3 regions of the Solibacillus silvestris genome follow, and region 3 is predicted to be linked to each of the others. Evidence: riboswitches for the same ligand, from Rfam matches in the RefSeq annotation. Region 3 holds a riboswitch; each other region holds the start of a gene.
What was found. A riboswitch is a leader RNA that binds a small molecule or an ion and turns the genes downstream of it on or off. The one in region 3 is predicted to bind thiamine pyrophosphate.
Positions count from the first base shown of each region.

Region 1: it holds a riboswitch for thiamine pyrophosphate, as region 3 does, so the genes downstream of both, tenA (thiaminase II) here and tenA (thiaminase II) in region 3, are expected to answer to the same signal.
Region 2: it holds a riboswitch for thiamine pyrophosphate, as region 3 does, so the genes downstream of both, thiT (energy-coupled thiamine transporter ThiT) here and tenA (thiaminase II) in region 3, are expected to answer to the same signal.

Region 1 is NZ_JBQCJW010000054.1:13-8,960, reverse strand. Features, by position in the region: gene ACTHOQ_RS18240 (aminotransferase class I/II-fold pyridoxal phosphate-dependent enzyme) at 1-1,161, shown strand, start outside; gene tmk (dTMP kinase) at 1,181-1,810, shown strand; gene darA (cyclic di-AMP receptor DarA) at 2,027-2,356, shown strand; gene ACTHOQ_RS18225 (YaaR family protein) at 2,496-2,936, shown strand; gene holB (DNA polymerase III subunit delta') at 3,055-4,059, shown strand; gene ACTHOQ_RS18215 (PSP1 domain-containing protein) at 4,052-4,867, shown strand; gene yabA (DNA replication initiation control protein YabA) at 4,892-5,251, shown strand; gene ACTHOQ_RS18205 (tRNA1(Val) (adenine(37)-N6)-methyltransferase) at 5,341-6,090, shown strand; gene ACTHOQ_RS18200 (GIY-YIG nuclease family protein) at 6,074-6,352, shown strand; gene rsmI (16S rRNA (cytidine(1402)-2'-O)-methyltransferase) at 6,333-7,208, shown strand; TPP riboswitch at 7,317-7,405, shown strand; TPP riboswitch at 7,560-7,647, shown strand; gene tenA (thiaminase II) at 7,745-8,431, shown strand; gene ACTHOQ_RS18185 (ATP-binding cassette domain-containing protein) at 8,456-8,896, shown strand.
Region 2 is NZ_JBQCJW010000016.1:16,583-27,830, forward strand. Features, by position in the region: gene nikC (nickel transporter permease) at 113-973, shown strand; gene ACTHOQ_RS11300 (ABC transporter permease) at 989-1,942, shown strand; gene ACTHOQ_RS11305 (ABC transporter ATP-binding protein) at 1,964-3,001, shown strand; gene ACTHOQ_RS11310 (ABC transporter ATP-binding protein) at 2,973-3,986, shown strand; gene ACTHOQ_RS11315 (exonuclease SbcCD subunit D) at 4,244-5,407, shown strand; gene ACTHOQ_RS11320 (AAA family ATPase) at 5,410-8,463, shown strand; gene yxzF (small protein YxzF) at 8,508-8,645, opposite strand; gene ACTHOQ_RS11325 (magnetosome magnetite crystal formation protein family) at 8,705-9,031, opposite strand; TPP riboswitch at 9,162-9,270, shown strand; gene thiT (energy-coupled thiamine transporter ThiT) at 9,395-9,940, shown strand; gene map (type I methionyl aminopeptidase) at 10,505-11,248, shown strand, end outside.
Region 3 is NZ_JBQCJW010000003.1:162,683-173,930, reverse strand. Features, by position in the region: gene ACTHOQ_RS03210 (helix-turn-helix domain-containing protein) at 1-504, shown strand, start outside; gene ACTHOQ_RS03205 (hypothetical protein) at 848-1,474, opposite strand; gene ACTHOQ_RS03200 (SIMPL domain-containing protein) at 1,667-2,323, shown strand; gene ACTHOQ_RS03195 (YkvI family membrane protein) at 2,513-3,571, shown strand; gene ACTHOQ_RS03190 (M14 family metallopeptidase) at 3,836-5,026, shown strand; gene ACTHOQ_RS03185 (hypothetical protein) at 5,090-5,374, opposite strand; gene ACTHOQ_RS03180 (YpzG family protein) at 5,568-5,720, shown strand; gene ACTHOQ_RS03175 (YfhD family protein) at 5,794-5,946, opposite strand; gene ACTHOQ_RS03170 (hypothetical protein) at 6,082-6,285, shown strand; gene ACTHOQ_RS03165 (cell wall hydrolase) at 6,423-6,863, opposite strand; gene ACTHOQ_RS03160 (glycoside hydrolase family 18 protein) at 6,998-8,287, shown strand; TPP riboswitch at 8,625-8,722, shown strand; TPP riboswitch at 8,791-8,889, shown strand; gene tenA (thiaminase II) at 8,964-9,653, shown strand; gene thiM (hydroxyethylthiazole kinase) at 9,634-10,377, shown strand; gene thiD (bifunctional hydroxymethylpyrimidine kinase/phosphomethylpyrimidine kinase) at 10,374-11,186, shown strand; gene thiE (thiamine phosphate synthase) at 11,170-11,248, shown strand, end outside.

The DNA.
Region 1 (8,948 bases), on a different contig from region 3:
GTAGGGAATTTGGCGATGATTTATGCAACATGTCAAAAAGGGGACACTGTGCTTGTGCAGCGAAATGCGCATAAGTCTATTTTTCATGCACTTGAGCTTGTTGGGGTCAATCCCGTCTATATTGCACCGAAATGGCATACAGAAAGTCAAACGGCAGGCTGTATTGAACTTGCGGTATTAAAACAGGCGGTAACGAGCTATCCAAATGCTAAAGCTGCTATTTTTACGTATCCGACGTATTACGGGGTGACAGTCAATGACTTAGCAGAGCAAATTGAAATATGCCATAAGTACAATATTCCGGTACTTGTCGATGAAGCACATGGCGCCCATTTAACAGTGACGGAGAAGTTACCTGCATCGGCACTGGATTTAGGTGCGGACATTGTTGTACAGTCTGCGCATAAAACATTGCCAGCGATGACAATGGCTTCTTTTTTACATATTAAATCAACATTAGTAAGCGAGCAAAGGGTAAACCATTATTTACGTATGCTACAATCGAGTAGTCCGTCATATTTATTATTGGCATCCCTTGATGATGCGAGAAGTTATGTTGCGAATTACACGGAAATGGATTATGCGTATTTAATGGAAAAACGTCAGCAATTTATCGAATCGGTAACTGCATCAACGGAATTACAAATTGTAGAAGTTAATGATACATTAAAACTATTAATACGGGCACCTGGCTATACAGGCTTCCAATTAAAAGAAGCATTGGAGAAAATGCATGTTTACGTGGAATTAGCCGATGCTAATCAAGTGCTTATTATATTGCCGCTATTAAAGCACGGAGATAATTATTCATTTGCAGACTTGCGCATTCGAATGAAAGAAGCACTCATTCTCTTAAAAGATATGCCAGGCAATGCAGAAATGAATGAAGATAGGAATTTTGAAATGACGGCCATTACAAAACCGGAATATAGCTTTGGCGAAATAGAGCTGGCGGAAAAAGAATGGTTACCATATATGCGAGCGATCGGACGAATTGCTGCTTCTACTATTATTCCCTATCCACCAGGCATTCCATTACTTGTACTGGGCGAGAAAATCACAGTAGCAAAACTTAGTCAATTGGAGGAATTGCTTGCGATTGGGGCAATGTTTCAAGGGGAGCACCGTTTACAGGAAAAATTAATACAAGTCATAAAATAGATGCAGGGAGAATATAAAAATGCAAAGGAATTTTTTTATTACGTTTGAAGGCGGGGAAGGGGCCGGAAAAACGAGTGTGTTAAAAGCAATCGGCGAACGGCTGAAAGAAGGGCATATTGATGCCTTGCTGACACGTGAGCCGGGAGGAATTGAAATAGCCGAGAAAATCCGTGCGGTTATTTTGGATCCAGTCCATACGGAGATGCATGAACGTACAGAAGCATTATTGTATGCAGCGGCACGTGCCCAGCATTTTTATGAAAAAGTACTGCCTGCGCTTGAAGAAGGCAGGCATGTATTATGTGATCGATTCATTGATTCGTCATTAGCATACCAGGGCTATGCACGGGAAATTGGAGTAGATGATGTATTAGCCATTAATGAATTTGCTATAGGCAAGCGTCTTCCCGATGTGACGATTTTCTTTAATATTACCCCTGAAAAAGGGCTGGCCCGTATTCATGCGACTCGGAGTGATGAAATGAATCGATTAGATGTTGAGGGTTTGGCGTTCCATCAAAAAGTTTATGAAGGATACGAAGAGGCGATGAGACGTTATCCTGAACGTTTTAAAGTAATCAATGCCGATCAGCCTTTAGAGCAAGTCATCGAGGATGTATGGGGGATTTTAAATCCAATAATAGGGTAAAAGTAAATGAAGATAAGCCTTTGGCACATATCACAGATTTTCAAAGGGAAATGGGCAGGGGGAAGTCAGCTTAAAACTGTTCGTGTACTGCGATAACAGCTGACTGATTCACGGCATATATGCCTAACTCAAAAAAAATCTGGATGTAATTACGCTGAGGCGTAATTGAATTTATGATATAATAGAGGCACCAATTCAATGGAGGGGTGAGTACGGATGAAGTTAGTAGTAGCAGTAGTGCAAGATCAAGATAGCAACCGATTATCAAATGCATTAACAAAAAACAACTATCGTGCGACGAAATTAGCGAGTACGGGTGGATTTTTACGATCTGGAAACACGACATTTTTAATAGGCACGGATGATTCTCTGATCCCAAAGTTATTGGACATTATTCGTGAAAACTGTCGATCACGTGAGCAAATGGTTGCTCCTGTATCGCCAATGGGAGGTAACGCAGATTCCTATATCCCGTACCCTGTGGAAGTTGAAGTTGGAGGAGCAATTGTATTTGTTTTACCAATCGAACAATTCCATCATTTTTAATTTCTTTCAACAGATTGAAAGAAGTTAAAACCTCTGGCGGATATTACGGATTCGGGCATGTATTTTCGATGCGGGCAAAAAACCGAATTCGGATGCGATTATGCCGAGGCATAATTGACTTTTTGGAGGCGAATGGTAAATGAAAATTAATCAAGATCTCCGTGTGAATTTAAATGCGAATCGCAATGATCTGCGTCCAGCGAATCAAAACGGGAATCGCTTTGGGGATATGGTTGTAAAGCAAGGCTCGAAAATGCAATCAGAGCAACTCACGAGACTATTAGGTGATATTTCGTCAGCTGGAGACCGGGTGGCACGTTCACGCAATTTACGGGAGCTGGCACGCTTTAAAATGCTTATTAAGCGTTTTTTGCAGGAAGCCGTTGATTATGGTCTCGAGATGAAGCAATCACATACATGGAATCGTTTTGGTGAAGGGCGTCGCTTAAAAATTGTCGAAACAATTGACGAGCGGCTTGTCGAATTAGCCGAAGATATTTTAAATGAAGAAAAAGAGTCTATTGAGCTATTAGCGAAAATTGGCGAAATTAAAGGCCTTTTAATAAATCTTTATATGTAAAAAAAGCCCGTGTCTTTGTTGTGCACTAGACGCGGGCTTTTTCCAAGCAGAAGATTGTTTGAATTGTACATAGGACTCTTCAAATAAATAGAAGCAAGAAACGAAAAAGGTGAAGGAAATGACACGTACTATAGACGAGCTAACTAAACTGCAACCCGTAGTGATGAAGCAATTACAAACAATTGTAGAAAAAAATCGTTTAGCACATGCCTATATTTTTGAAGGTGAAAAAGGTACAGGCAAACGAGATGTCGTCTCTTTTTTTATGAAACTTCTCCTTTGCGGAAATTTGTCAAAAAATGTTCCATGTGAAACATGTCGAAATTGCAGACGTGTTCAATCGGGAAATCATCCGAATATTTGGCAAGTGGAGCCGGATGGGCAATTTATTAAAATTGACCAAGTACGGGATTTAGTTGCTGAAATGAAGATGACAGGCGTGGAGGAAGGCAAGAAAGTTTATGTGCTTCATCATGCAGATAAATTAAATGCTGCATCGGCAAATATGCTCTTGAAATTTTTGGAAGAGCCAGATGGACAAGTTGTAGCAATTTTATTAACGGAGCAAATCCAGTCCATTATCCCGACGATCCGTTCGCGTTGCCAGCATATTAAATTTGCAAAAGCACCGCGTACTGCATTGCTGGAAAAACTTGTAGAGCAACGTGTTACAAATTCAATGGCAGCTACGGCTAGCATGGTAACAAATGATATAGATACAGCTTTTGCACTTGCAAATGATGAGCAGTTTGTACTTGCACGAAAAACAGTGTTAAAATTAGTAGAGATCGTTCATCAAAATGTTCATGAAGCATTATTATTTATTCATGACGAATGGCTACCATTATTTAAGGAAAAGGAAGAGATGGAGCTAGCACTCGATTTGTTATTGTTTGCGTATCGTGATATTGTAGCGATTAAAGCAAATCAACAAGCAACGTGCACGTATCCCGATATGTATCAACGATTTAATGAGATGGCGCTCGTCTTGACATATGAAAAATTGTCTCGCCAAATGCAGTCTATATTGCATGCCCGTACAAATTTAAATCGTAATATGAATCGTACGTTATTGATGGAACAGCTAATGCTGAATCTTCAGGAGGGGTATACATTTGTATAATGTAGTCGGAGTTCGCTTTAAAAAAGCGGGTAAAATATATTATTTTGATCCAGCAGCATATATTTTGGAAGTTGGAGAATATGTCATCGTAGAAACTGCACGCGGTATCGAGTATGGCAAAGTAGTTGTGCCAATGCGTCAAGTCGGGGAAAATGACGTTGTTTTACCATTAAAGCAAGTTGTTCGCCCGGCCGATGAGCGTGATCGTTTCCAAGTGGAAGAAAACACAATCGAGTCAAAGCGCGCATTTGAATTAGCGAATACGAAAATAATCGAGCATTCGCTGGATATGAAGCTTGTCGATGTAGAATATACATTTGATCGCAATAAAATCATTTTCTATTTTACAGCAGAAGGGCGTGTCGATTTCCGGGAATTAGTAAAAGATTTAGCGAGCGTTTTCCGTACACGTATCGAACTTCGTCAAATAGGGGTTCGTGATGAAGCAAAATTGCTTGGAGGAATCGGACCTTGTGGTAGAATGCTTTGCTGTTCGACATTTTTGGGCGATTTTGAGCCTGTGTCGATTAAAATGGCGAAGGATCAAAACTTGTCGCTAAATCCGACAAAAATTTCAGGGCTATGCGGGCGTTTAATGTGTTGCTTGAAATATGAAAATGATGATTATGAAATTGCAAAAGAAGGTATGCCGGACATCGGTGATCTATCTATGACACCAGAAGGAGAAGGTAAAGTCGTCGGATTAAATGTGTTGGAGCGGCTTATCCAAGTATATTTGACGAAGCAAGAGCGTATGGTTGAATATACGCTTGAAGAGCTCATACAATATGAGAAAAATTTGATATAGATAGAAATTAATGGGGTGGCTTGAGTGAAGGACCGTAATTTTTTAGATACTGTTATGGAGTTCGAACAACAGCTTGAATCAATGCAGCAACAATTTAGTGCACTTAAGCAATTTGTTGCACATATGATGGAGGAGCATCAGACGCTTCAAACAGAAAACCTTCACCTACGTACGCGTTTAGAAGAATTATTAGCGAGCGAAGCTAATACAGGTAAACAAGCGGAAGAGCTGAAAAAGGAATCTGTAGATATTGGCGAAGGCTATGATAATTTGGCAAGGCTTTATAACGAAGGTTTCCATGTGTGCCATGTGCATTTCGGCAGCTCTCGCAAAGGTGAAGATTGTTTGTTCTGTCTATCATTTTTAAATAAACAAAATGGTTAAAGGAAAAGGCTGAATCTGCAAAAGTAGATATCAGTCTTTTGTTTAGCATGAGGGTTTATTGGAATAGTAAATATGTGGAGGATTACGTAGTGGAACAATTGTTAAAGGATGATGAGCGGCTGGATTATTTACTTGCGGAAGATTTACGAATTATTCAAAGCCCATCTGTTTTCTCTTTTTCTCTAGATGCAGTATTATTAGCGCGCTTCGTGCAAATTCCGAAAAATAGAGGACATATTGTAGATCTTTGTTCAGGAAATGGGGTTATTCCACTATTTTTGAGTGCCCGAACGAACGCAAAGATTACAGGTGTGGAAATACAGCCGAGACTGCATGACATGGCAACACGCAGTATTGTGTACAATAATTTATCGCAACAAATTGACATGCAGCTTGGTGATGTCAAAGATGCACCTAAAACATTAGGTATCGAAAAATACGATGTGGTTACATGCAATCCTCCTTACTTTTTAGCGCATGAATTAAGTGAAAAAAATACGAGTGAACATTATGCCATTGCAAGGCATGAACTATATTTAACACTTGATGAGGCGATAGAAGCAGCAAGCCGTTTATTAAAACAGGGAGGAAAGACGGCATTTGTGCATCGGCCAGGAAGACTTTTGGATATTGTAAGTGCAATGCGAGCGAATCGCTTGGAACCAAAGCGCATTCAGTTTGTGTATCCGAAACGGGGAAAAGAAGCAAATACGCTGTTGATTGAGGCGATTAAAGATGGCAAGCCGGATTTGAAAATATTGCCTCCATTGTACGTATATGAGGATAACAATGAATATACGCCAGAAGTGAGGGCACTTTTATATGGAGAAGGAAACTAAACATTACTTTTATGTGCTGGAATGCAGTGATGCAACGTTTTATGCAGGCTATACGAATAATTTGGAAAAGCGCATTGCGACACATAATGCAGGAAAAGGCGCAAAGTATACAAGAGCAAGAGGTCCCGTAAAATGCATTTACTTTGAAACTTTTGAAACAAAGCAACAGGCGATGTCCGCGGAATATGCATTTAAACAATTGAATCGCACAAAAAAAATTGAGTATATAAGGAGTGCTGCATATGAAATCACAGAAAAGTAGCCAGCATGAGCAAGGAAGCTGCCTGTACTTAGTAGCTACACCGATTGGCAATTTAGAAGATATGACACTGCGTGCACTGCGTATTTTAAAAGAAGTGGATATTATTGCTGCGGAAGATACGCGCAATACGAAAAAGCTGTGCAATTATTTCGATATACAAACACCGCTAATCAGTTATCATGAACATAATATTGAAGTTGGCGGGGAGAAGTTGCTTGGCTATTTACGGGAGGGGAAATCGATTGCCTTAGTAAGTGATGCAGGTTTGCCATGTATTTCGGATCCGGGCGCGGATATTGTCGTAAAAGCAATTGCAGAAGATTTTGCGGTTGTGCCGGTTCCGGGAGCCAATGCAGCATTAACCGCTCTGATTGCTTCTGGCTTAAACCCACAGCCATTTTATTTCTTTGGTTTTTTAAAGCGAAATAAAAAGGAACGCCGTGAGCAGCTTGGAAAATTGGCGAAGCGCGAGGAAACGCTTGTATTTTACGAGGCACCACACCGTCTTAAGGACACATTAAAAGATCTACAGCTTGTATTAGGTGATCGTAAAATTACATTAGCACGGGAATTAACAAAAAAATTTGAAGAATTTTTACGCGGAACAGTAGAAAAGGCAATCAACTGGACAGCTGAAAATGAAATCCGTGGCGAATTTTGTATTATACTTGAAGGTAATCAGTTAGGTGATGTAGAAGAAGAAGCTTTTGACTGGTCCTCGATGACATTACAGCAGCATGTGGATTATACAATGGAAGAAATGAATACTAATTCAAAGGAAGCAATCAAGGAAGTCGCTAAATTGCGCGGTCTTTCGAAAAGAGATGTGTACAATGAGTACCACCGAGGGCCTTAAGAAAAGGCGAGTGATGGAAAAAGGTTGGATAAAAATGTATGATTTACTCAGAATCACTTGCGCAAACTATAATACATGTTATGATGTAAATAATATAAATAATATAAATAATAGCACTAGGGGCGCCCATTGGCTGAGAAGAACCCTTTGAACCGGATCTAGTTAGGACTAGCGTAGGGAAGTGAGGCATGTTGATAGGATAGATACGTGTACATTCCCCCGCTCTCTAAAAAGAGTGGGGTTTTAATTTTTATGGACAAGAAAGGTATAATCAGTTCACTGTAATTACCATAAGAGAAAAACATCATTTTCCATGAATTGTGTTTTCAAATAAGAAAAATTAAATATGTAATTAAACTCTAGGGGCGCCATTGGCTGAGAAGAACCCTTTGAACCGGATCTAGTTAGGACTAGCGTAGGGAAGTAGTTTCGATTGTATGTGTATACAACTTATGCAACGAAACCATTTCCTATTTAAGGAAGTGGTTTTTTTATTTTTCAGGAAAGTGCTTGTTATAAAAAAGGAGGAACTAGAAATGAAAGTGAAAACAGAAAAATTTACAGACCGACTTTTTAGAAATGTACAACCTATTTGGGAGGCAAATCATAGCCACCCATTTGTACAGGAACTTGGTAAAGGGACATTGGATAAGGAAAAGTTTATCCAATACATGAAGCAAGATTATGTGTATTTAATTGATTACGCGAAGCTATTTGCCATTGCATCTGTCAAATCTACAAATCTCGATATGATGGGGAAATTTGCTGCGATACTAAACGACACGCTTCATTTTGAAATGAAGCTACATCGCCAATTTGCAGCTGAATTTGGAATTACGTCAGAAGAATTGGAGGAAACAAAACCAACCCCTGCAAATTTAGCGTATACGAATTATATGTTAAATGCTGCGCAAAGTGGTAGCTTAGCGGATGTAGTAGCCTGCCTCTTACCTTGTGCATGGGATTATTGGGAGATTGGCAAGCTGCTAAGGGCGCAGTATGGACACGATTTATCGAATAATCCTTATGCCAAGTGGATAGAAACATACGATTCAGAGGAATTCGGCAACGGTGCAAAATGGTTGATTGACGTGATGAACGAATTAGCAGAGGGAAAACCAGAACGAGAGCTAGTCCAATTAGAAAAGCATTTCCAAATTACGTCAAAGTACGAGTATTTATTCTGGGATATGAACTATCACATACAGGATTGGCCGATTTAGTTTGTTTGAGAAGGTGATAAAGAAATGGTAGTTAGCTTACAAAATGTGACCTATGTTATTGAGGAACATGCCTCACCTGTAATCTCTAAATTAAATATGGAAATTAAACAGGGGGAATTCGTATCAATCATCGGCAGAAGTGGTACAGGAAAAAGCACGATTTTTAAATTGATAACCGGGCTACTCACGCCAAATGAAGGGCGTATTGTGATTCATAATCGTCTAGCAGCCCCAGGTGATGTGGGCTTTATGCCACAAAAAGATTTGCTACTGCCATGGCGTACTATCCTACAAAATGTCATGATCGCAACAGAAATTCAGAAGGATGTTACGCTAACAATAGAGGAAGCGATTGTCTGGATTAAGCGGGTTGGTTTAAAAGATTACGTATATGCCTATCCGAAAGAACTATCCGGTGGAATGAGACAACGTGCAGCTTTTTTAAGAGCACTCCCCCTCTGTTAGGATAGATGTCGTACCGAGCTAACGTGATATGATTAAGTAAAATACACGGAGG
Region 2 (11,248 bases), on a different contig from region 3:
TTTCCTCTATATACTATTGTCTATACAAATTTTATAGAGTACTAGAAGGAATTAAAAATTGAAAGGGTGATTTATATTGAATACGGCACAAACAGAGAAAAATCCTTCTACTATGAAAAAAAGTAATCCACGTGCAGAAGCTTTCAAAACGTTTATGAAGCGTTTACTGAAAAACAAAGCGGCTGTAGTTGGTGGACTAGTTATACTTTTTATCATTTTAGTAGGTATAGTTGGACCGTTTTTAGTGAAAACGGATCCAAACGCTCAGAACATTTTAAACAAGCTTCAGCCACCTTCAAAAGAGCATTGGTTTGGCACAGATAACTTCGGGCGTGATATTTTTTCACGTATTGTCAATGGAACAAAGCTGACGTTAACGGTAGGATTTTTATCAGTATTCATCGGGGGTGTCATCGGGGTAATTTTAGGGATTGTAGCAGGTTACTATGGCGGCGCTATTGATACGATCACAATGCGCCTGATGGATATTCTACTAGCATTCCCCGGTATTTTATTAGCTCTTGCTATTGTTTCGGTATTAGGCGGCAGCTTAATAAACGTAATCATTGCGGTTGGTATATTCTCGATTCCTGCATTTGCCCGTATTGTGCGCGGTTCGACCTTGCAAGTGAAAAAGCTTGAGTATATTGATGCAGTGAGGGCACTCGGGGCATCGGATACACGGATTATTTTTAAACATATTTTACCGAATATTTTGTCACCAATAATCGTTCAGGCAACGATGCGTGTCGCAACAGCGATTTTAACAGCATCAGGCCTTGCATTCCTAGGTTTAGGCGCTCAGCCGCCAGCAGCGGAATGGGGAGCAATGTTAAGTGATGGTCGTACGTATATGCATAATGCCGGTCATATGGTATTGATTCCTGGGATGATGATAGTTGTTGTTGTATTGGCATTTAATATTTTCGGTGATGGATTACGTGATGCACTTGATCCGAAGATGAAACAATAGGAGGTGGAACAGTAAATGACTAAATATATTATTCGTCGTTTATTACAAACGATTCCCGTATTGTTTGGGGTTTCAATTTTAGTATTTTCATTGATGTTCCTAATTCCTGGTGACCCTGCACAAGTAATGGCAGGGGAAGGTGCATCTGAGCAAACAGTAGAAAACTTGCGTGAAAAATTAGGTTTGAATGACCCGGCATATGTGCAGTATGGTCGATTTTTAAGCAATGCCCTGCAAGGTGATTTAGGAAACTCAATTCGTAGTGGTCGTCCTGTAATGGATGAAATTCAGGCTCGTTTTTGGATTACCGTGGAAGTAGCTGTTTATGCAACGATATTAGCGGTATTTATTGGTTTAATTGCTGGGATTATTTCTGCAGTACGTCATTATACGCTTACAGATGTATCGATTATGATTGTCGCGCTGTTCGGACTGTCGATGCCAAACTTCTGGCTAGGCTTACTGTTAATTCAATGGTTTGCATTGGGCAATCTGCCATTCGGCTGGGAATTGCCGGAATTTTTAAAAATGCGCCCATCCGGTTGGGGTGACTCGTGGCGCCAAATTATTTTGCCCGTCCTTACACTAGGTACTGGGGGAGCCGCGATCATTGCACGTATGACACGTTCATCAATGCTTGAAGTCATCGGTCAGGATTACATCCGTACTGCCCGGGCAAAAGGCGTATCAGAGCGCATCGTTATTTATCGACACGCACTAAAAAACGCGCTTATTCCAGTAGTGACGGTTATCGGTTTGGAATTTGGCGGTTTCTTAGGCGGTGCAGTATTAACGGAAACAATTTTCGCCATTAATGGTATGGGTCGACTGACAATTGACGCGATCAGGCAACGGGACTTCCCTATTGTACAAGGGACTGTACTAGTTATTTCACTATTATTCGTAATTGTAAACCTACTTGTTGATATTTCTTACAAGTTCTTGAATAAACGAATTGACTTGAACTAAAAACGAAAAGAGGTGTGGCAAATGAATGAAATGGAAAATATTTTAGTCGTAAACGATTTACAAACATCATTCGGTACGGATGCTGGAGAAGTGCGTGCAGTGGATGGTGTTAGCTTTACCGTTCCAAAAGGAAAAACAATTGGAATCGTAGGGGAGTCAGGGTCAGGGAAAAGCATTACATCGCTTTCTATTTTACGTTTATTAGCATCAAATGGTAAAACAAAAGGCGGTGAAATCCTTTTTAAAGGGAAAGATTTGTTGAAGCTGTCCGACAAGGCGATGCGCGATATTCGAGGAAATCAAATTTCGATGATTTTCCAAGAGCCAATGACATCTCTGAATCCGGTTTATACGGTTGGACAACAAATTAGCGAAACGATAAAAATCCATAAGAAATTAGGAAAAAAAGAAGCAATGGAGCAATCGGTGGAAATGCTGAAGCTTGTAGGAATTCCTTCACCTGAAAAGCGCGTAAAGCAATATCCGCACGAACTTTCCGGAGGGATGCGCCAGCGTGTTATGATCGCCATGGCATTAGCTTGCGACCCTGAAATTTTAATCGCCGATGAGCCGACAACAGCGCTGGATGTTACAATACAAGCGCAAATTTTGGAGCTTATTAAAGATTTGCAAAATCGTTTAGGCATGTCTGTTATTATGATTACACATGATCTTGGCGTTGTAGCCGAAACATGCGATTATGTTGCTGTAATGTATGCAGGTCAAGTTGTGGAATACTCGGATGTGCGTTCATTATTCAAGCAGCCTAAGCATCCATATACGTTAGGGCTGTTAAATTCATTGCCGCGTCATGATGTGGATCAAGACCGCTTAATTCCTATTAAAGGAATGGTGCCAAGCCCGCATGAAATGCCTGTAGGCTGCCGCTTTGCTCCGCGTTGCCCGGTTGCGACAGAGCTTTGTCATCAAAAACAGCCGGAATTGCTTAATACAGGCGGCGATCGTTCAGAGCAAATTCGTTGCTGGATGTACTCGGATGAATGGGATGGAGAATCGGAGGTGACGCTATATGGCGAAAAAAGAACTGTTAAAGGTTGAGGGACTAAAACAGTATTTCCCGATTAAAGGTGGTTTTTTAGGCCGTACCGTCAACCACGTAAAGGCAGTAGATGATATTTCATTTACAATTTATGAAGGTGAAACAGTAAGTATTGTAGGAGAGTCTGGCTGCGGGAAATCTACGACAGGTCGGGCAATTTTACGATTGGAGGAGCCTACGGAAGGTTCTGTTGTTTTCCAGGGTACTGATATTACAAAGATTTCCAAAGGTGAAATGCGTAAATTCCGTAAAGACTTACAAATCATTTTCCAAGATCCATATGCATCGATCAATCCGCGTCAAACAGTAGCAAGTGTATTGAACGAAGCGATGCATATTCAAAATGTACTGCCGCCAGAACAGCGCCGTGCCCGCATCGAGCAATTGCTTGAAACAGTGGGATTACGACAATATCAAGCAGACCGCTATCCGCACGAGTTCTCAGGTGGCCAGCGTCAACGCATCGGTATTGCGCGTGCTTTGTCGGTAGATCCGAAATTGATAATTTGCGATGAGGCGGTATCCGCGCTCGATGTATCGATTCAAGCGCAAGTGCTGAACTTATTGGAAGAATTGCAAAACGAATATGGATTGACATATTTATTCATTTCACATGATTTAGGTGTAGTACGACATATATCAGACCGAATTATTGTAATGTACTTAGGGAAAATTGTGGAAATTGCGGATAAGATAAGCTTATTTGAAAATCCTCAACATCCATATACAAAAGCATTATTATCGGCAATCCCGGTTCCCGATCCGGATGCGGTGAAAAATCGTATCGTATTAAAAGGTGATGTACCTTCGCCGATTGATCCGCCGGCAGGTTGCCGCTTCCATACGCGCTGTCCATTTGCGACAGATAAATGCCGCACAGAAGAGCCGGCTTTGCGTACATCCAATTTAATGAAAGATACACATGAAGCTGCTTGCCACTATATGGAAGAAATTTCAGCAGGAACAATGCCAGCAAAGCAATAGCCGACAAATAGCCACAGTGTACGAATATTCGTACACTGTGGTTTTTATATTATTCATTCAGTAAAAGTTATATATGAAGAAAGTGTAGAGGTAGTCGCAGAATAACCGCCCCTCTATCTGGTTGAGTGAAGATAAAGCCCCCGGCGGATGTTACGGATTCGGTAAGCAGCGCAAAGCCGTAACCGAACGCAATTACGTCGAGACGTAATTGATTTTATCATGTACACTTATAAGTAATGAGACAGGAGGCGGTATTCATGAAAATTTTTCATACAGCAGATTGGCATTTAGGAAAGCTTGTACAAGGTGTGTCAATGACGGCAGATCAGCAATACGTACTTGAACAGTTCATCGAAGAAATAAAAAAAGAAAAGCCGGATGTTGTTATTATTGCTGGGGATCTGTATGATCGTTCCGTGCCACCGACAGATGCAATTCAGCTTTTGAACAAAACGCTTAAACAAATTTTAATCGATGGAAAAACGCCAATTTTAGCGATAGCTGGAAATCATGATAGCGCGACACGTTTAAATTTTGGCAGTGACTTGATGAAGGCAAGCGGATTACACATTATCGGTCACTTAGAAAAAAATATAGAGCCTGTTATTATGAGGGACGAGCATGGAGAAGTCTATTTTTATTTAGTACCATTTGCGGAGCCTTCCATTGTACGGGCAGTTTTTGAAGATGACTCGATTACGACACATGAAGGCGCCATGGAGAAAATCATTGATGAAATAAAACGGAAGCTCGATCCGAAGAAGCGCAATGTCATCGTCGCACATGCCTTTATAACGAAGGATGGGATGCCGGAGCTAAATACGAGCGATTCAGAACGTAAATTAACAATTGGGGGTACGGAATGTATAAATTCGGCATTGTTTGAGCCGTTTTGCTATACTGCGCTAGGACATTTACACCAAGCGCATTTTGTGGCAAACGAAAAAATCCAATATGCCGGCTCACCGCTGAAATATTCGGAGTCTGAAGTGACACATAAGAAAGGATATTTGCTTGTAAATTTACAAGGGGACGGAACTGCAACTGTGGAAAAAAAATTGTTCACACCGATACGGGATATGCGCATTGTGGCAGGAATGCTCGATGAAATTTTGCAGCACGCAAAAAGTGACGATTATGTATTCGTAAAGCTGCAAGACGAGCATTTTGTAAAAGGTGCGGCAGAGCTCGTGCGTACCGTGTATCCGAATGCTTTACACATAGAACGAACAGTTGTTTATGCACAAATGGAGCACGAAGCGACAACGATGAAACGTGTGCAAATGAATGATTTAGAGTTGTTTGAGCTGTTTCATGCTGAAATGACGGGCAAAACGTTAAGTGAAGAAACGAAAGCGATTTATGCTGAGGTGCTCCAGCAATTAATCGACACTGAACGTGAAATGCAGGAGGTGCTGTAACGATGAAGCCAATCAAATTATCGATGATAGCATTTGGGCCATATCTTCAAAAAGAAGTAATCGATTTTACAAAGCTGCATGAACATGGGATTTTTGTTGTTTCCGGTGCAACAGGTGCGGGAAAAACGACAATTTTTGATGCGATTACGTATGCACTTTATGATTCGGGAAGTGGTGAAGACCGCGAAAAGTCGTTATTTTTGCGCAGTGACTTTGCAGACCCGGCCGTTGATACGGAAGTGGAGCTTGAATTTGAGGTGCGTGGTCGCCTGTATCGTATTTGGCGCAAATTTGGACATGATGGCGCAAGCGCAAAACGCGAATTTTACGAGATTACAGGCGGTGTTGCCGTACCTGCAGTCGAAAAATTCCAGGTAAAGCTTGTTCAGTCGAAAGTCGAGGAGCTTATCGGACTGACACAATCGCAATTTAATCAGATCGTCATGTTGCCACAAGGTGAATTTCAAAAGCTTTTAACATCAGAGTCAAAGCATAAAGAGGAAATTTTCCGCAAAATTTTTAAAACAGAGCGCTTTACGAAAATGGTCGAACTGTTGCGGGAAAAAAAGAAGGCGGCAGAAAAGCTGTATGACCAGGCAAAAATGCAGCAGGACCACACGATTCACGAAATCCAGTCCCGTCTGCCTTACAGGGAGTCAGAGCTATTTCTGGCAATAAATCATGAAGTAACGAATATGTACCAAGTAAAGCAAGCATTAATGGGCGAACAGCAATATTATGAGGAACAGTATGCAATATTAAAAAGACAATATGAAGCGTCCAAATTGCATTTGCAAAAGTTGAATGAGGCATTTAGCGAGCAGAAGCTATTAAACGAACGTATAGAAAAATATTCAATAAGAAAGACAAAGCTTGCGGAACTTATGCAGCAGCAACAAACGATGCAAGCACAACAGCAGCGTCTTGAACTCGCAAAAAAGGCAAATCAGATTGAGCCTTTAGAACGCGAGCATGAAAAGGTGAAGCTACAGTTTGAACAAGCGGAAGCATCATTAAAAAAAGCAAAAGCCGATTATGAAACAGCGCAGAATCAACTTCGGCAGGCAACTGTACATTATAGCGAGCAAAAAAATCTTGAACCATTATTGGATGAGTATACGGAATTGATTTCTCGGTTGAAACAGCTTTTACCGGTATACGAAACAATTAGTGAACAGCGGGAAAAAGTTTCGAGGCTGAAAGAAAAACATAGTAGCGCAAAACAATTATTCGAAAAACTGCAAAAAGAAGCAGTCGATTTAAAAGAAAAGCAACAGCAGCAACAAATGATGATCAATGAGCTGGAAGAGTCGGTGTATACGTATCACGAAACTTTTGAGGCACATACAGCGCTTGAGCGGAAAATTGAAATAGCAAAAGAAGCATCCGCTTTACAGGCGAATATTGGAGCGTTAACAAAAAAGCTTGCAGAAAAGAAACAAATTGCAGACGAAGCGCAGTACAAATTTCAGCAAATGGAGCAGCAAGTCCGCAGCAATCAGGCAGCATTTCTCGCAGCTTCCTTACAGCATGGAGAGGCATGCCCTGTATGCGGCAGTACTGAACATCCAGCCATTCATAATAGTAAGGCATTGGAAGTCGATGGAAATGTGCTGACAGCATTGCGCCATGAAAGTGACAGCGCCCTGCAAAGCTATTATCAAGTAAATTCAAAGCTGGATATGGAGCAAAACGCATTGAAAGAAAAACAATATGCGCTCCAACAGCTAAATGTCGAATTTTCACTGCTGCATGAATATGAGCAGCAACTATTTACATTGGCAAACCAATTATCATTGCAAAAACAGCAGCAAACTATGCTCTTATCCGAAAAGCAAAAGATGGAGCAGCTTTTGCAAAATAAAGATGTGCTTCAAGAACGCATTGAAAAAGGGCAAAAATATATGATGGATATCGATAACCAATTTGCCCAGGAAAAAGGGAAGCTCGAGCAAAGCGAAAAATCTTTGCTGCCTCAATTTTCAACAGTGCAACAAGTAACAGAAGCGCTAGCGGGTCAGCAATTAAAGCATCGCCAATTAAAAGACGCGATCCAAAAGGCTGTGGAAGACTTGCAAAAAAAACAGTTGGTCGAAAAATCCTGCGAAGTTAACCGCCTCCATGCGACAAATCATTTATCGGAAAAACAGCAGGAATATGTATTAGCTCAAGCCGCATTCGAAACAGCAATGCAACAACAGGGCTTTCAATTGGAAACATATAAAAATGCGTTGCTGCCTTTAAATATTCAACAACAAATTCAGGATGCAATGGATGCCTATAAGCAAAATGTGCACACATTAACCGTACAAATTGCCGAGGAACAGCAACTGCTGGAAGGAAAAGAACTTGCGGATTTGACGGCTTGGGAGCATCAAATTTCAACATTGAACGAACAAGTGGAAGCACATTATTCTGAAGTGAAATTAAAACAATCGTACGCGGAACAATGTAAAACAACATTGGATAATCTTGAAAAAACAGCACAGCAAATAGAAGACTATAAAATAAAACTTATGCAAGTCGAACATATTTATGACTTGATTCGAGGACAAAACGAGGCGAAGATTTCCTTTGAGCGATTCGCGCAAATAGGCTACTTGGAAAAGGTGACGCATGCTGCAAATGAAAGGCTTCGTCTCCTGTCGAATGGTCAGTATTTCCTGAAATCAACAGGACGGAAAGAAGGAAATGCACAAAGTGGGCTAAGCATTGATGTATATGATAGCCATACAGGGCAAACACGCGATGTAAAAACATTATCCGGCGGCGAAAAATTCAATGCATCGCTCTCGCTTGCTTTAGGGATGGCTGACGTCATTCAAAGTGTGCAAGGAAGCGTGCATATTGATACGATGTTCATCGATGAAGGGTTCGGTACATTGGATGAGGAAGCACTGCGCCGGGCAATCGATATATTGATTGATCTCCAGCAATCAGGCCGTCTCATCGGTGTAATATCGCATGTGGCCGAACTAAAAGCAGCGATACCGGCAATTTTGCAAGTGCAAAAGCTTAAAGAAGGACATAGTAAAACAGAGATCATTATAAAATGAAAATAGCGGTTCGACGGCCAAGGAGGGTTGTCGAACCGCTATTATTAACGTTTCGGAGTTCGTCGTGTGCTCGTAGGTTGCGGGACCGATTTTTTATCGATCATTTTTTTTATGATGGGATACACGATTGGTCCATATTTGATTGCTGTTTTAATGAATTTATTTAGTTTCACAAATAACACTCCTTAACGAATGACATTTCGTACAAAAAATATACCCAAATATTAGGCATAGATAAACATTACCGTAAAACTTTAATTGCCTGGACTAAATTCCAAATTGCCGCTGCAAAGAAAATAATGACTAATAATACAAAGCCTATAAAGTATGTGCTTACAAAAAAGTCGTGCGCTGTAAAAGTATCATTCCAAGAAAGCGCTGAGGCGAAAAAGTAAATCATATATATAATGCCAAGTGCAATCGGGATGAATTGTGTAATACATGCCTTTTGGGAGTTGCTTTTAACAAATTCATCTTTTGAAACAAAAAATATAATTAACGGCAAAATAAATGGCGCAAAATAAAAACTCAAATAGCTTATTGCACTTAAACCTTTTGATTGGTCCATCATTTTTCCCTCCTCTATACATATACATTTACATATACGTGACATCCGCAAATTTAGTTTCAAAATAATAGCGGTTGATAATTATGGAAATATTCGATACAATGAGCTTGTTCAAACAATAAATACTTAGATGTACCACAAGGGGGGCCGAGTAAGTCGGCTGAGATTGTGCACGTGATTGCACTGACTCTTTGAACCTGTAAGTTAAAACTTGCGTAGGGATGTGGATAGAAACCGACTGTTCAAACGATAGTCAGGCTTTTGTCCTGATTATCGTTTTTTTTATGTTTTCTATTCCTTCTTCACTTCTGTTACATCGGAAAAAAGAAAGGGGCATTGTTATGGACAAGAAAAAAATTATTGATGATGGTGGAAATAGCGATTTTCGCTGCCATCGGACTCGTGTTGGACCAAATATCTTTTAAAATGTGGGCACAAGGTGGATCGATCAGCTTTGTAATGATTCCGATTATTTTAATGGCGATTCGTTGGGGATTGACAGCAGGCCTTGCCACAGGATTACTTATCGGAGTTATGCAAATGATGTTCGGTGCATATATTGTGCATTGGCTTCAAGCAATTCTCGATTATGGCCTGGCATTTACGGTTGTAGGCTTGGCTGCTCTTGTAAGAAAACCTTTATTGCAAGCATCCCTATCGCTTAATAAAGGAAAAATGACGCTATATATTATAATAGGAGCGTTGATAGGCGGCTCATTACGCTTTGTCTCACATTTGCTGGCAGGTGTTATTTTCTTTAAAGAATATGCGGGCGATGAAAATGTATGGACATATTCGATTATTTATAATAGTTCCTACATGCTTCCTGCAACTGTAATTACGGCTATTATTGCTGTCTTATTATTCACATCAGCACCGCGCTTATTGCAAAAGGTGCAGCAAGTTTAAATAAAATCAAAAGGTTTGTAGTGGAGTCATATCGCTGCAAACCTATTTCTTTTTTGTTGGGGAACTCTAATTTTTCAAGAAAATATACATAAAAAAGGTTCATCACCATAACATGGGGTTGATTTCCATTGCGGGTCGGACGCTTTCGTCGCAAAATAAATTTTGCTGTTCCCGCTGGAAGCTTGCTTGTGACTGTCGCTAATGCTTTCGTCACAGAGAAAATCTTGTAGCGAAAGGCGCTAGCCGTCAGCTGGTGTTTTTACAGTGCGAAAGGTGAAACCGTCAGCACGAACACTCGCCTCCCCTCCATTCCAATCAACTCGCCTTGGCATGAAGTTTTGTCATCCCCAACTTTTGATGAAGAGCCATAAAAAAGAATCCCTGTTTATTTTTGACAGCAAATTTACTTTTAATACCGATTCAATAAGCAATAATTTATCCTTCAAAATTATCGGTCATTTCTGTACGGAATGTTATTATTTAAAAAAACGTTGAACACTTACAACCGATTTTAAGTATGCTATAGTTAAGGGTAGACATTGTTTAAGAGGAAGGAAGTTACACATGATTGTTACAAATCAAGAAGAAATTCAAGCGTTTAAAAAAATCGGACGTATTTGTGCTGAAATTCGTGAGGCAATGAAAGCTGCGACAGCACCTGGCGTGACAACGAAAGAATTAGATGAAATTGCAGGGCGCATGTTTGCTGAGGCAGGCGCTATTTCAGGTCCGAAAGGCGAGTATGATTTTCCAGGCTATACATGCATTTCAGTGAATCATGAAGTTGCACACGGTATCCCAGGTAATAAAGCCATTCAAGAAGGCGATATCGTAAACATAGATGTTTCAGGCTCGTTGGATGGGTATTTTGCAGATACGGGAATTTCTTTTGTCGTTGGAGAAGGCTATGAAGAGAAGGAAAAACTTTGTACAGTAGCAAAATCAGCATTTGACCGTGCGATGACAAAAGTTAAAGCAGGTTCGAAGCTCAACCAAATCGGGAAAGCGGTGGAGCGTGAAGCACGTGATCACGGGTTGACGGTAATTATGAATTTAACAGGACACGGATTAGGCAAATCATTGCATGAAGAGCCAAACCACGTATTAAACTATTACGACGCTTGGGACACGACAATCATGAAAGAAGGCATGGTGTTGGCAGTAGAGCCATTCATTTCAGCTAAGGCTGAACATATCGTGGAATCGGGTGATGGCTGGACATTCGTAACACCAGATAAATCGTTGGTTGCCCAAATTGAACATTCCATTATCGTAACGAAAGACAAACCGATTATTTTAACAACTTTA
Region 3 (11,248 bases):
GGAATCAAAGGGGCGAACATCTATCAGATTTTACATGTCCCATCGGAAATGTCCGGTCGGGTCCCAGCTAAAGAAGTGGATGAAATAGCGGAAAGCGGCTACTTTTCGGAAAAGCAAACTAGTTCTTTTAATCTTTTTAAAACAAGCTCTTTAACAGAAATATATAATAATACGCTATTACGAATGAACGAGTGGCAAAAGACATTGTATGAATTCATGATGAGCCTGCCGCTGAAAGACGAATTGAAGGATGGATTACAGGCAGCGGTTTTAGCGACACCAATGCAAAGCAAAAGGGAGTTTACGATTGCGAAAGATGCGCTATGGCGGATTATCCAGCATATTCATGACGGGAAATTGACGATCCGCACAACATTGCGCGCGATTTATAAAGGGGCTTACGATAAGGCGATTGCACGTGAAGTGCTGCCGCGGGCGGAGGAGACTGAGGCCGAGCAAAGCAAGCGCCCGGTACCGTTTTACAATTGGCTGGAGGAGCGATGATGGGGATACCTCAAAATAAAAACCGGATTCGCTTATAAAAGCAAATCCGGCATATTGATTTTGCACAACAATAGCTGCCTGGTGGAACCACAGAAGGTCATGTACCGGCATACCTAAACCATGCTCCAGGATTTGAACGAGCTTTATCATTTAAATGTTGAGCTTTAAAAATTAAGAGGTTTGAAATTTGAAATTTCAGTTTTAATCTTTATGCTTTAAACTTTTCTGCTATAAAGTAAAATTTTGATTTAGGTTAAGTGACTGTTTGATTGTTTCAACTCGCACACAGTCAAAAGCACGAGCGCCGATACGTTTACTGTTTTCGCTAAGCCATGCAAATTAGTTAAATCTCAATGAATGTCGTGGCATTTGATTCTGATAATACTGCATCTACTTCCGACTCGAATTCCTCGATTTTAGCTGCAAGTTCATCGATGGTTTTCTTTGCTTGCATCGGGTCGATAAGTTCATATTCATTGCGCTTCATAAACGTATCGGTATGCAGTTTTACTTCTTCCGGCGATTGTTTTTCCTTGCTGCCCAGAATATTGATCAAATAATTTTCAAGCTTCTCGGGAAGTGCTTCATTCGCTGTTGTTACATCGTCGATCGCTGCAAAATATTGGCGGCGCAAATGGTTAACTAAATCCTTTTCATATTTAATCGATTGTTTGCGTTCAATCGCTTCAGCCACCGTCATTTCAGTTGCGCCGATTTGAACGATTGTTTCCGCATTTGATTCGACAACGAGCGCTTTCAGTTTATTCCGGTATTGGATCAGACTTGTCACTTTGTCGTAGGAACTTTGCATTCCTTTTTTGTATTCATCAATTGGCATACCTTCGATTTTTTCGTTGCTTTTGCGGTTGGCGCGGGCAAGCACTACAAGGTATGTGGCGGATTGGATCCGTTCACCAAGCATTTTTAATTCAGACAGTGCACGATGCAGCGATATTCTTTTCGTCTCCATGATGAACCCCCATACATTAAATTATTTGCAAATTCTACTATAGCATAAAGATAGACTGCGAGAAAACGAGGGATCCAGCAAATTATAATATTTAAAAATGAATGCACGAGAAAAGAAAAAAACAAAATGAACAACTCCATTGGACAAAGCGCATAGTATAGTGAAAACGAATTAAACGAAAGGTGGATGCTGTTGTATTATCCGCAAACCTTTTTTCAACCATTCGCTGCCTCGCCACGGGAAATGACGGTAACAGGGAATGGTGAAGTCGCGGTCCAGCCGGATTTTGCGCAAATACAAATAGAAGTTCGGACACAAGGGGAAAATGTCAGTATGGCCCAGCAAGAAAATGCGGTCATTATGAATCGTGTCATTGAATCGCTGAATGCAATAAACATTCCGGAAGAGGCAATACAAACGGCTGCTTACACAATTTTTCCAAACTATGATTTCATAGAAGGAAGACAAGTGCTAAGAGGTTATGAGGTGCAAAATGCGATTACTGTGGAAATAACGGATATTCGTCAAGTTGGTACGGTGATCGATACAGCGATACAAAACGGGGCAAATCATGTATCGGCTATTCAATTTAAGACGCTGAATGCAGATGCCCACTACCGCCAGGCGCTTCAATACGCTCTTATGGATGCGATTGGGAAAGCGAGGTCCCTGGCAGAAACGATGCACGTAAACTTGCAAAGTTTGCCTGTAGAAATAATTGAAGAGTCCAATATCGCCGCGCCGATTCCCTTCAAAGCGTTTAAGCTTAGCAATGAGCAGCCTGTTACCCCGATTGAGCCAGGAATAATAACAGTGACTGCCGCTGTTCGGGTTAAATTCCGATTTTAATGCAGCATTTTGCATCTGCAATATCCCTTGACCGATCGAGAAATCTATTGGTTAAGGTTTTTTTTGTAAAATAGAAATCACCATCAAAAATTCATTATAAAACGGTGCGATCTTTTTTAAAAAAGCATGATTAGCCAACTTGTATACATAAAGTAACAATGATGAAAAGTGAAGTAAAGAAGGTGCGAATTGAAAAAGAGTATTCAAATTGCGGGGGCATTTGTCAGTTTGGTAGTCGGGGCAGGCTTTGCTTCAGGGCAGGAAATTATGCAGTATTTTACAAGCTTCGGTGTTCTGAGCATATTCGGGTGTGTTGCGGCAACAATCATTTTTGCATTTTTAGGGATGAGCCTTGCCCAAATTGGCTCCGATTTGCAGACGTCTTCACATAAAGAAGGAATCCATTATATTGGAGGACGTTTTTTGGGGCCGGTGCTCGATCAATTGATTTCTTTTGTGTTGTTCGGTATTGGCATTGTCATGCTGGCTGGCGCAGGCTCCACCTTTAACCAAATGTACAATCTCGAGCAGTCATTTGGAAGCATGCTGATGGCGCTTGCCGTTATTTTTACGCTTTTGTTGAATGCGGACAGCATTATTAAAATGATGGCAGCGTTAATGCCATATTTACTGGGCATTATATTTATTCTCTTGATCTATTCTTTATTTACAATGGATTATTCGATAAATGAGTTAAATGGTATAGCGAAAAATCAGCCTTCCGCAACTTCTCATTGGCTGCCAAGTGCGATATTGTATGTTTCATATAACATCGCAGCGGGTGCAGCTATGCTCATTGTGATGGGCGGGACGACAAAGGACAGAAAAGCTGCGGCAAGAGGCGGGGCGTTAGGCGGCATGATTCTTGGCTTGCTAATATTGCTCATTAATATAGCGCTTTTTGCAAAAATGGATGTAGTTGCAGGAGTCGATATGCCAACACTTGAACTGGCAAAGCAAATTCACCCGGCAGCAGGCATCATCATGTCCTTTATTTTGCTTGCGATGATTTATAGTACGGCTGTAGGGACGCTTTATATATTAGCAGTACGAATTGCAAAGCCGGACCGTTTTACATTTAAAATCGTTGTCATGCTGCTCTGTTTGGCAGGTTTTGCGGTGAGCCTCATAGGTTTTACAACGCTAATCGGCAAATTGTATGTAATAATGGGCTATTTAGGGATGGGCTTAATAGTGATGATTTTATTTTCGTCGGCATATAAAACTGGCAGGCAGCGGCATAGTTGAACATTCGTGACAGGAAGCGAAAAATGAAATGAGCGCACAATCCGCATTGATCGTCGGCATTATTCAATGTGTTGAAAAGTATAAAAAGTAAAAAGACTTTCAATAAGATCAGCTTCATGTGTTAGGAAAAGTGATTTCTCTTCCGGATTTCTGAGCGGAATGGCGGATTTACTATGGTGCTGCCAACTAACTGTTTTAATGCGAATAATAGATTATCCGTTTCATATACTTTTCTATTGATGAATTATTTAAGGGAGGAACTTTGTGGAGGTTTCCGTAAGACCTGGTGATTCCATTTGGTACTACAGCAAAGTTTTTAATCTTCCTTTACAGCTGATTGTTGATTCTAATCGAACTATAAATGCACAAGTACTTATCCCGAATGAACAAGTCAGAATCCCGGGATATGTAACAAGCCTGTATACCATTCAACGAGGAGATACGATCTGGTCGATTGCACAAAGGATAAATATGCCGATGGATGCGATTTTCCTGCTCAATCCGATACTTAGTCCGTATGTGCTGCAAGTTGGTCTCATCTTAACACTACCTGTTCGTGTAACATGGAGGGTGGTCGATGGTAAACAAAACTATGAATACAGCAAGATGGTTCAGGATATTCGGATATTGCTGGCCATCTATCCTTTTTTGATGGATGAGCCGGTCGGAAATTCCGTATTAGGCAAAGAAATTCCGGGGCTCACGATTGGGAAGGGGCAGAAACGTGTCCATTTCAATGCATCATTTCATGCGAATGAGTGGATTACAACACCGATTGTTATGACATTTTTAAACGATTATTTACTATCTCTGACGAATAATCGTCCGATAAGAGGGCTTTCTACATTGCCATTATATATGCAGACAAGTTTAAATATTGTCCCAATGGTAAATCCGGACGGGGTTGAGCTAGTGCTGAATGGTCCACCGGCAAATGAAACCATCCGGAATAATGTAATTGAATGGAACGGCGGGAGTACGGATTTTTCAGGATGGAAGGCAAATATTAATGGGGTCGACTTGAATGATCAGTTTCCTGCAGAATGGGATTTAGAAAGAGAAAGAAATCCGAAAACGCCAGGTCCGCAGGATTATGGTGGGGAAAGCCCGTTATCTGAGCCAGAATCCATTGCAATGGCTGAACTTACAAGGGAAAGGGATTTTGCCCGGGTATTGGCATTCCATACGCAAGGGCGAGTCATATATTGGGGATTCCTAGGACTAGAACCGCTGGAAACAGAACAGCTTGTAAACGAATTTGCGCGGGTCAGCGGATATGAGCCCGTGCAAACAATTGATAGCTATGCGGGTTTCAAAGACTGGTTTATTCTAGATTGGCGCAGACCAGGCTTCACTGTTGAACTTGGCTTCGGAACAAATCCTCTGCCAATCAGTCAGTTTGATGAAATTTACGAGGAGGCGCTTGGAATTTTTTTAGTTGCGCTATATAGATAATAAATGATCTAAAAAAATGCCCCGTTTATTTGAGCTTGGACTAAACGGGGGAGAACTTGCTTATTACGAATCATTAACCATTTCATCTACTTCGTTCAAGTTTTGCTTTAACTCAGATAATTTTGCTTTGTTTTGCTCGACGATATCCAAATGCTCCTGACGCTGTTCCGCATTGAAAAGCGCATTTTCGGTACGTTCAATCGAATTGAACGCATGCTCCACCGCAAATTCCTCCGGGTGTGACATTGCTTGTTTAACAGCACGCTCTGTTCTTTCAACAGAATTGGATAATAATGTGCTTGGATGATTTTGTTTCCAGCTCGGTGTGCCTGAACTTTTTTTCGCCATTAGTTCCTCTTCCTTTCCCGCATAAATGACTGCTTAACACTTTTAGTATTGTTGGATGCAATGATTCCATACGTGAAACAGCATGCTTGCATTTGCTAATTATTTCATCAATTTTTATCGCTGCATGGAATAACTGCAGCGAGAACAGACATACTAGTATCGATTCACTTTTAAACATAGGGAGGCGGAACGAATGGATAAGAAGGGTGTCATAGCTCCAAAATCTAAGAAAATCCACCATAACTGGACGAGCGACAAGCATCAAAAGTCTCAAATAAAAGGTGAAACAGAGGTAACTCTGCATAACCAGATTTTGAGGATTAATGCGAAGGCGAGACAGTTCTAACCTTTGTCTTGAAGTAAATCAGGCCTTCATCCCAGTATATGCTGTGATGAAGGCCCTTTACATATTGCTACATTTACCGTTTTCCTTTTTGCGCTTGCTGGTGGAGCTCAGTTAACTCGCTTGCAATTTCTTCCCTTACTTTGTTTGGGGCAATTTTCAAGTTTTTCGGTGTTTGCGGTAACGATTGTTTATTCGTGCCTTTACTTTTGCTGTCGTCTCTGCCCATTCGTATGCTCCTTTCAGTATGATTCCTTCTTAATATGGCTGCTGGCCGATTTTTCATTACAAAAATTGAACAAGCCTGATAAAAGCATAAAACCTCCTATCCTGAGCACATTAAGTCAGTAGGAGGTGATGAAATATGAGCAAAAACAGCAAACAGACAATGAATGAACGAACACATAATCCTTTTGCTACCTATAAAAAACTGCACCAAAATACAACAAGCCATGATCGCAACCCTGAAGACAATGTGGCCGAATTTGCAGAAGAGTTCGATGCTAAGCTTAAAAATAAAAACAATAAAACGAATCACGATAAAAATCAGCAATCAAACAAAAAATAATTCAGCATAGAGTTATTGCAGGATCAAGGCATGTCGATTAATTCGTGCACTATAGAAATTCAACAGAATATATTTCGAGCCTTGCTGCATTAATTTGAACAAGGCTCTTTAAATTTTATGCAAGATCATTGAAAAATCTAACCTTGATAAACACTATCGCATGTTCCGCCTACTGGTTCGTAAAAGCAATGCTGCTTAAATTGACCGGTAAATGGTTGCCCATACCATGTCGGAGGGCACTCCCCAGCTGGATTGAAATACCAAAGCGCGTATTTTGCCGGATGGTCCCGCCAATAGTCCAAATTCTGTTTAGCCAATCTCCGTTCAGTAGGTCTTGCTCTTTGATAAAACATATTCCCTTTCTGAACCGCTTCAAAAGAATAATTGTTTCCTTGAACTTGGAAAATGACTTGCTCAATTGTCCGAACATCATTAAAGTCAAGGCAAGTTGCAATAACGCGGTTTACAATAACATTTCCAACATAAAGCATTCCTTGCTTTCCTTCGCCTTCAGCCTCTGCCCTCATCATTCTAGCCATTAAATCGATATCGGCATCGCGGTATTTTACTCTTGGCATTTTTTCACCTCAAATCTATTGTATGAAAAAATCAAAAATGATGCTCTCGTTAATCATATTATTTATTATTCAATAAATACATGTATCTTTTACATTCCTCATAAATTATTAAATAGGAGAGAGGAGGACGGACAATTCAAATTCATGTTGTGCAGTCGGGGGAATCTTTATGGACAATTGCGCAGGCATATGGAACAACGGTGCAAACTTTAGTGGATGCCAATCAAATCCCGGAGCCAAACCGGTTAGTCGTAGGGCAAGCATTGGTCATCCCGGTATGGCAGCAATTTTATATCGTTCAGCCAGGGGATAGCTTATGGTCAATTGGTATGCGATTTGGTATAAATTATTTAACGCTCGCACAAATAAATAATATTCATCCAAATTCAATGCTGATGATCGGGACGGTGCTTGTTTTTCCGCCGCCATCAAAAACATCGGCGGAAATTTTGGCGTATGTGGAGCCAAGAGGCGATGAAGTAAGTGAAGCACTGTTAAATCAAGTGCGTGAAGCGAACCCATATTTAACTTATTTAGCATTGTTCAGTTATGAGGCAAGGCGTGATGGCACGTTGAAGATGCCGGCAGTTGCTCCATTGCCAGCCATTGCGGCACAAAATAATACGAGTCTTGCAATGGTCATTACGAATCTTGAAGATTTTCAATTCAGCAGTGAGCTGGCGCGTGATATTTTTCAAAGCGAAGCGGTACAAAACTTACTTTTTGACAATATTATTGAGGAAGCGAAGCGTGTCGGCAATATATCTGATATTCATTTTGATTTTGAACGAATATCCGGCGATCAACGGGAAGCGTATAATAACTTTTTGCGAAGAGCGGTAGAAAGGATGCATGCGGAAGGATATACAGTGTCCACTGCACTGGCGCCAAAAACGAGAGCCGATCAGCCGGGCGAATGGGTTGCGGGACATGACTACAGGGCACATGGTGAAATAGTTGATTTTGTATTGCTGATGACGTACGAATGGGGATATTCTGCAGGACCACCAATGGCCGTTTCCCCGCTGCCGCAAGTCGAACAGGTGGTACAATACGCATTAACCGAAATTCCGGCAAGCAAAATATTGCTCGGGCAAAACTTATACGGCTATGATTGGACACTGCCTTTCGTACAAGGAGGGGAATATGCGGAGGCATTAAGCCCGCAGCGCGCGATTGAATTGGCTAAACGCTACAATGCGGCTATCGAATATGACTATGTCGCACAAGCACCATTCTTCAATTATTATGATGAGCAAGGGCGCTTGCATATCGTGTGGTTTGAGGACGCCCGCTCAATCCAGGCGAAATTCAATTTAGTTAAACGATTGAATTTGCGAGGTGTCGGCTATTGGAAGCTCGGTCTGCCATTCCCGCAAAATTGGCTGCTCATCGGGGCGAATTTTCATGTTGTGAAGAAGTAGTGGTTTTAGTAATATATCCGAACTGTTCCCTGATTTGGAAGTCTCGTTCCAACTAAGTGCCAAGTATAAAACCGATAGTATTCGATGGAAAAATCAGTGGCGAAAATAAAAAAGTGAAATCGACTCATTGATTTCACTTTTTCCTCAATTGGAAATAAAAACAGGATTAACCGATTGCTGTGTTGAAGTTTGTTTATCCGGGAATTTTAACATAAAGCGTTACGGGGCCAAAGTTGCGTAAGTTTTGCGGAGGCAGGGAAAAAGAAATAGCGGTGCATCATTCTCCTAACATTCGCTTGCTATGCAAAATTTAATTTGATACACTCGATTTAATTAAATGCATTTGCAGGGGGACACACTGTGTTGAGAAGGTTAAAACCTGACCCTTAGAACCTGACCGTTAACACGGACGTAGGGAGCAAAGTACAAGATTATACATATGTACTTACTAGGGCTCCGCGTATTTTTTTACGTGGAGCCTTTCTTTTGCAAATACTTAAGCATTTGATTTGCGGGGGGACACATTCGTGTTGAGAAGGTTAAAACCTGACCCTTGGAACCTGACCGTTAATACGGGCGTAGGGAGCAATGAGAAGTGGCATTTACACTTTTTGGCGTCTCTACTATTAGAGGCGTCTTTTCGTGCTTCCGCTCACTAAAAAGAGGAGGAGTAATAATGGAGTTTTGCGAAAAAGTAAGAAAAGAAACGGATTACTATTGGGAGGCTAGCTTTTATCATCCTTTTGTGCGAGGCATTGCGGATGGAAGCTTGCCGCTGGAGAAATTCAAATTTTATATGCTGCAAGATGCGTATTATTTAAAGCATTACACGAAAGTGCTTGCGCTCGCGGCTGCAAAAGCTACGAATGATGAGGATGTCCGCTATTTCCTGCAGACAGCGAAGTTTATACATGAAGCCGAGCTGGAATTGCATCGCACTACGTTTAAAGAACTAGGGGTGACAGCTGAAGAAATAGAACAATTTGAAGCAGCGCCGGCAGCTTATAACTATGTGAGCCATATGTATAATGCCGTTCATAATGGGGATGTAGCAGAAGCATTTGCGGCAATATTGCCTTGCCCATGGCTATATCAGGAAATCGGGCAAAGATTAAAAAACGCACGTCCTAATGTACAGCTTTATGAACAATGGATCGAACTATATGCCTCCGCCGAGATGCGCCAAAATATCGAAGCACAAAAATCCATGCTGAATCGCTATGCAAAGGAACAGCCAAGAAAGCAAAAGCTATTGGAAGAGCATTTTAAGAAGAGCTGCTATTACGAATGGATGTTTTGGGAAATGCCGTGGACGAAGCAAGGCTGGGTACAAGGGGTGTATATAAATGAGCCTGCAAAAAATTAATAAAAAGCAGCCATTAGTGCATTGCATAACAAACTATGTCGTGGCGAACTTTACGGCAAATGGCTTGCTTGCAGTCGGGGCTTCCCCGGTAATGGCTGATGCAATAGAGGAAGCGGCGGAAATGGCTTCAAAAGCAAATGCGCTGCTCCTTAATATGGGTACATTAAATGACCGGGCAATTCAATCAATGAAACTGGCAGGACAAAGCGCAAATGCGCATCAAATCCCCGTTGTGCTCGATCCGGTCGGGGCAGGGGCTACTGTATTTCGCTATGAAACGGCAAAACAGCTGCTCGAACTTTTAACGATTAGCATAATCAGATGCAATGTGGGCGAAATGGCTGCAATCGCAGGTGCAGATTGGGAATCGAAAGGTGTTGATAGCGGCGAAGGGGAAATAGATGTTGCAGAAACGGCCATGCAGCTGGCAAATAAATATCAGTGCATCGTTGTTGTTACCGGAAAGCAAGATGTAATAACAGACGGGAAAAGGCTTGAATATGTGGATGGTGGTCATGTAAAGGTGACTAAGATGACGGGGAGCGGCTGTTTGCTTAGCGCCCTTTGTGCAGCCGTTTTGGCATGCGGTGCAAAACCGTTCGAAGATTTAGTCTTATTACTCAATGAATATAAGAAGGCAAGTGCAAATTCCTATGCAAGTATAGGGACATTCCATACAAATTTCTTAAATGAACTAGAAAGCACAGCGGGAGGAAATCAATGATTGCATGTACGATAGCAGGTTCAGATAGTGGTGGAGGGGCAGGCATCCAAGCAGATTTAAAAACATTTCAAGAGCTCCGTGTATTTGGCACATCGGTGATCACTGCATTAACCGCGCAAAATACGAAAGGTGTCCACGGGATTTATCCAACGACTGTTGAATTTGTCCAAGAACAGCTAAAAGCGATTCTTGATGATTTTAATGTACAGGCGATTAAAACAGGCATGCTGTTCAATGCCGAAATAATTGAAGGAATCGTTTCTGTACTGAAGCAGGGGGAAATCCCTCTTATTGTGGACCCGGTAATGATCGCAAAAGGCGGTGCAAGCCTACTGCAGGAGCAAGCGATGATTGCGCTGAAAGAAAAATTGCTCCCGATCGCGACAGTGTGTACACCGAATATCCCGGAAGCAGAGGCACTGACAGGACGAACAATCAAGACGGATGAAGAAATCGCGCACGCTGCCCAATACTTAATGGATCTGGGTGTGCAATGTGTTGTCATGAAAGGTGGGCATCTATCTGGTAAGCAAGCTGTGGATACTGTGTTTATCCGAGGTGAAGCACCATTTAAAATGAAAACAGAGCGAGTGGATACGAAGCATACACATGGAACAGGCTGCACGTTTTCGGCAGCTATTACGGCGGAAATGGCGAAAGGCAAATCGATGCAAGTCGCAATTATTGAAGCGAAAAGATTTGTCCAGCTAGCGATCCGCCATCCGCTAAATATCGGTAATGGGTCTGGCCCTACGAATCATTTTGCTTACCATGAGCAGCGCGGAAAGTGTGATGTGCATGTCATTTGATTTAAATAAATATTTTATTATGGGGACGATGAATTGTGAACGGAATGCGCTTCATGTTTTGG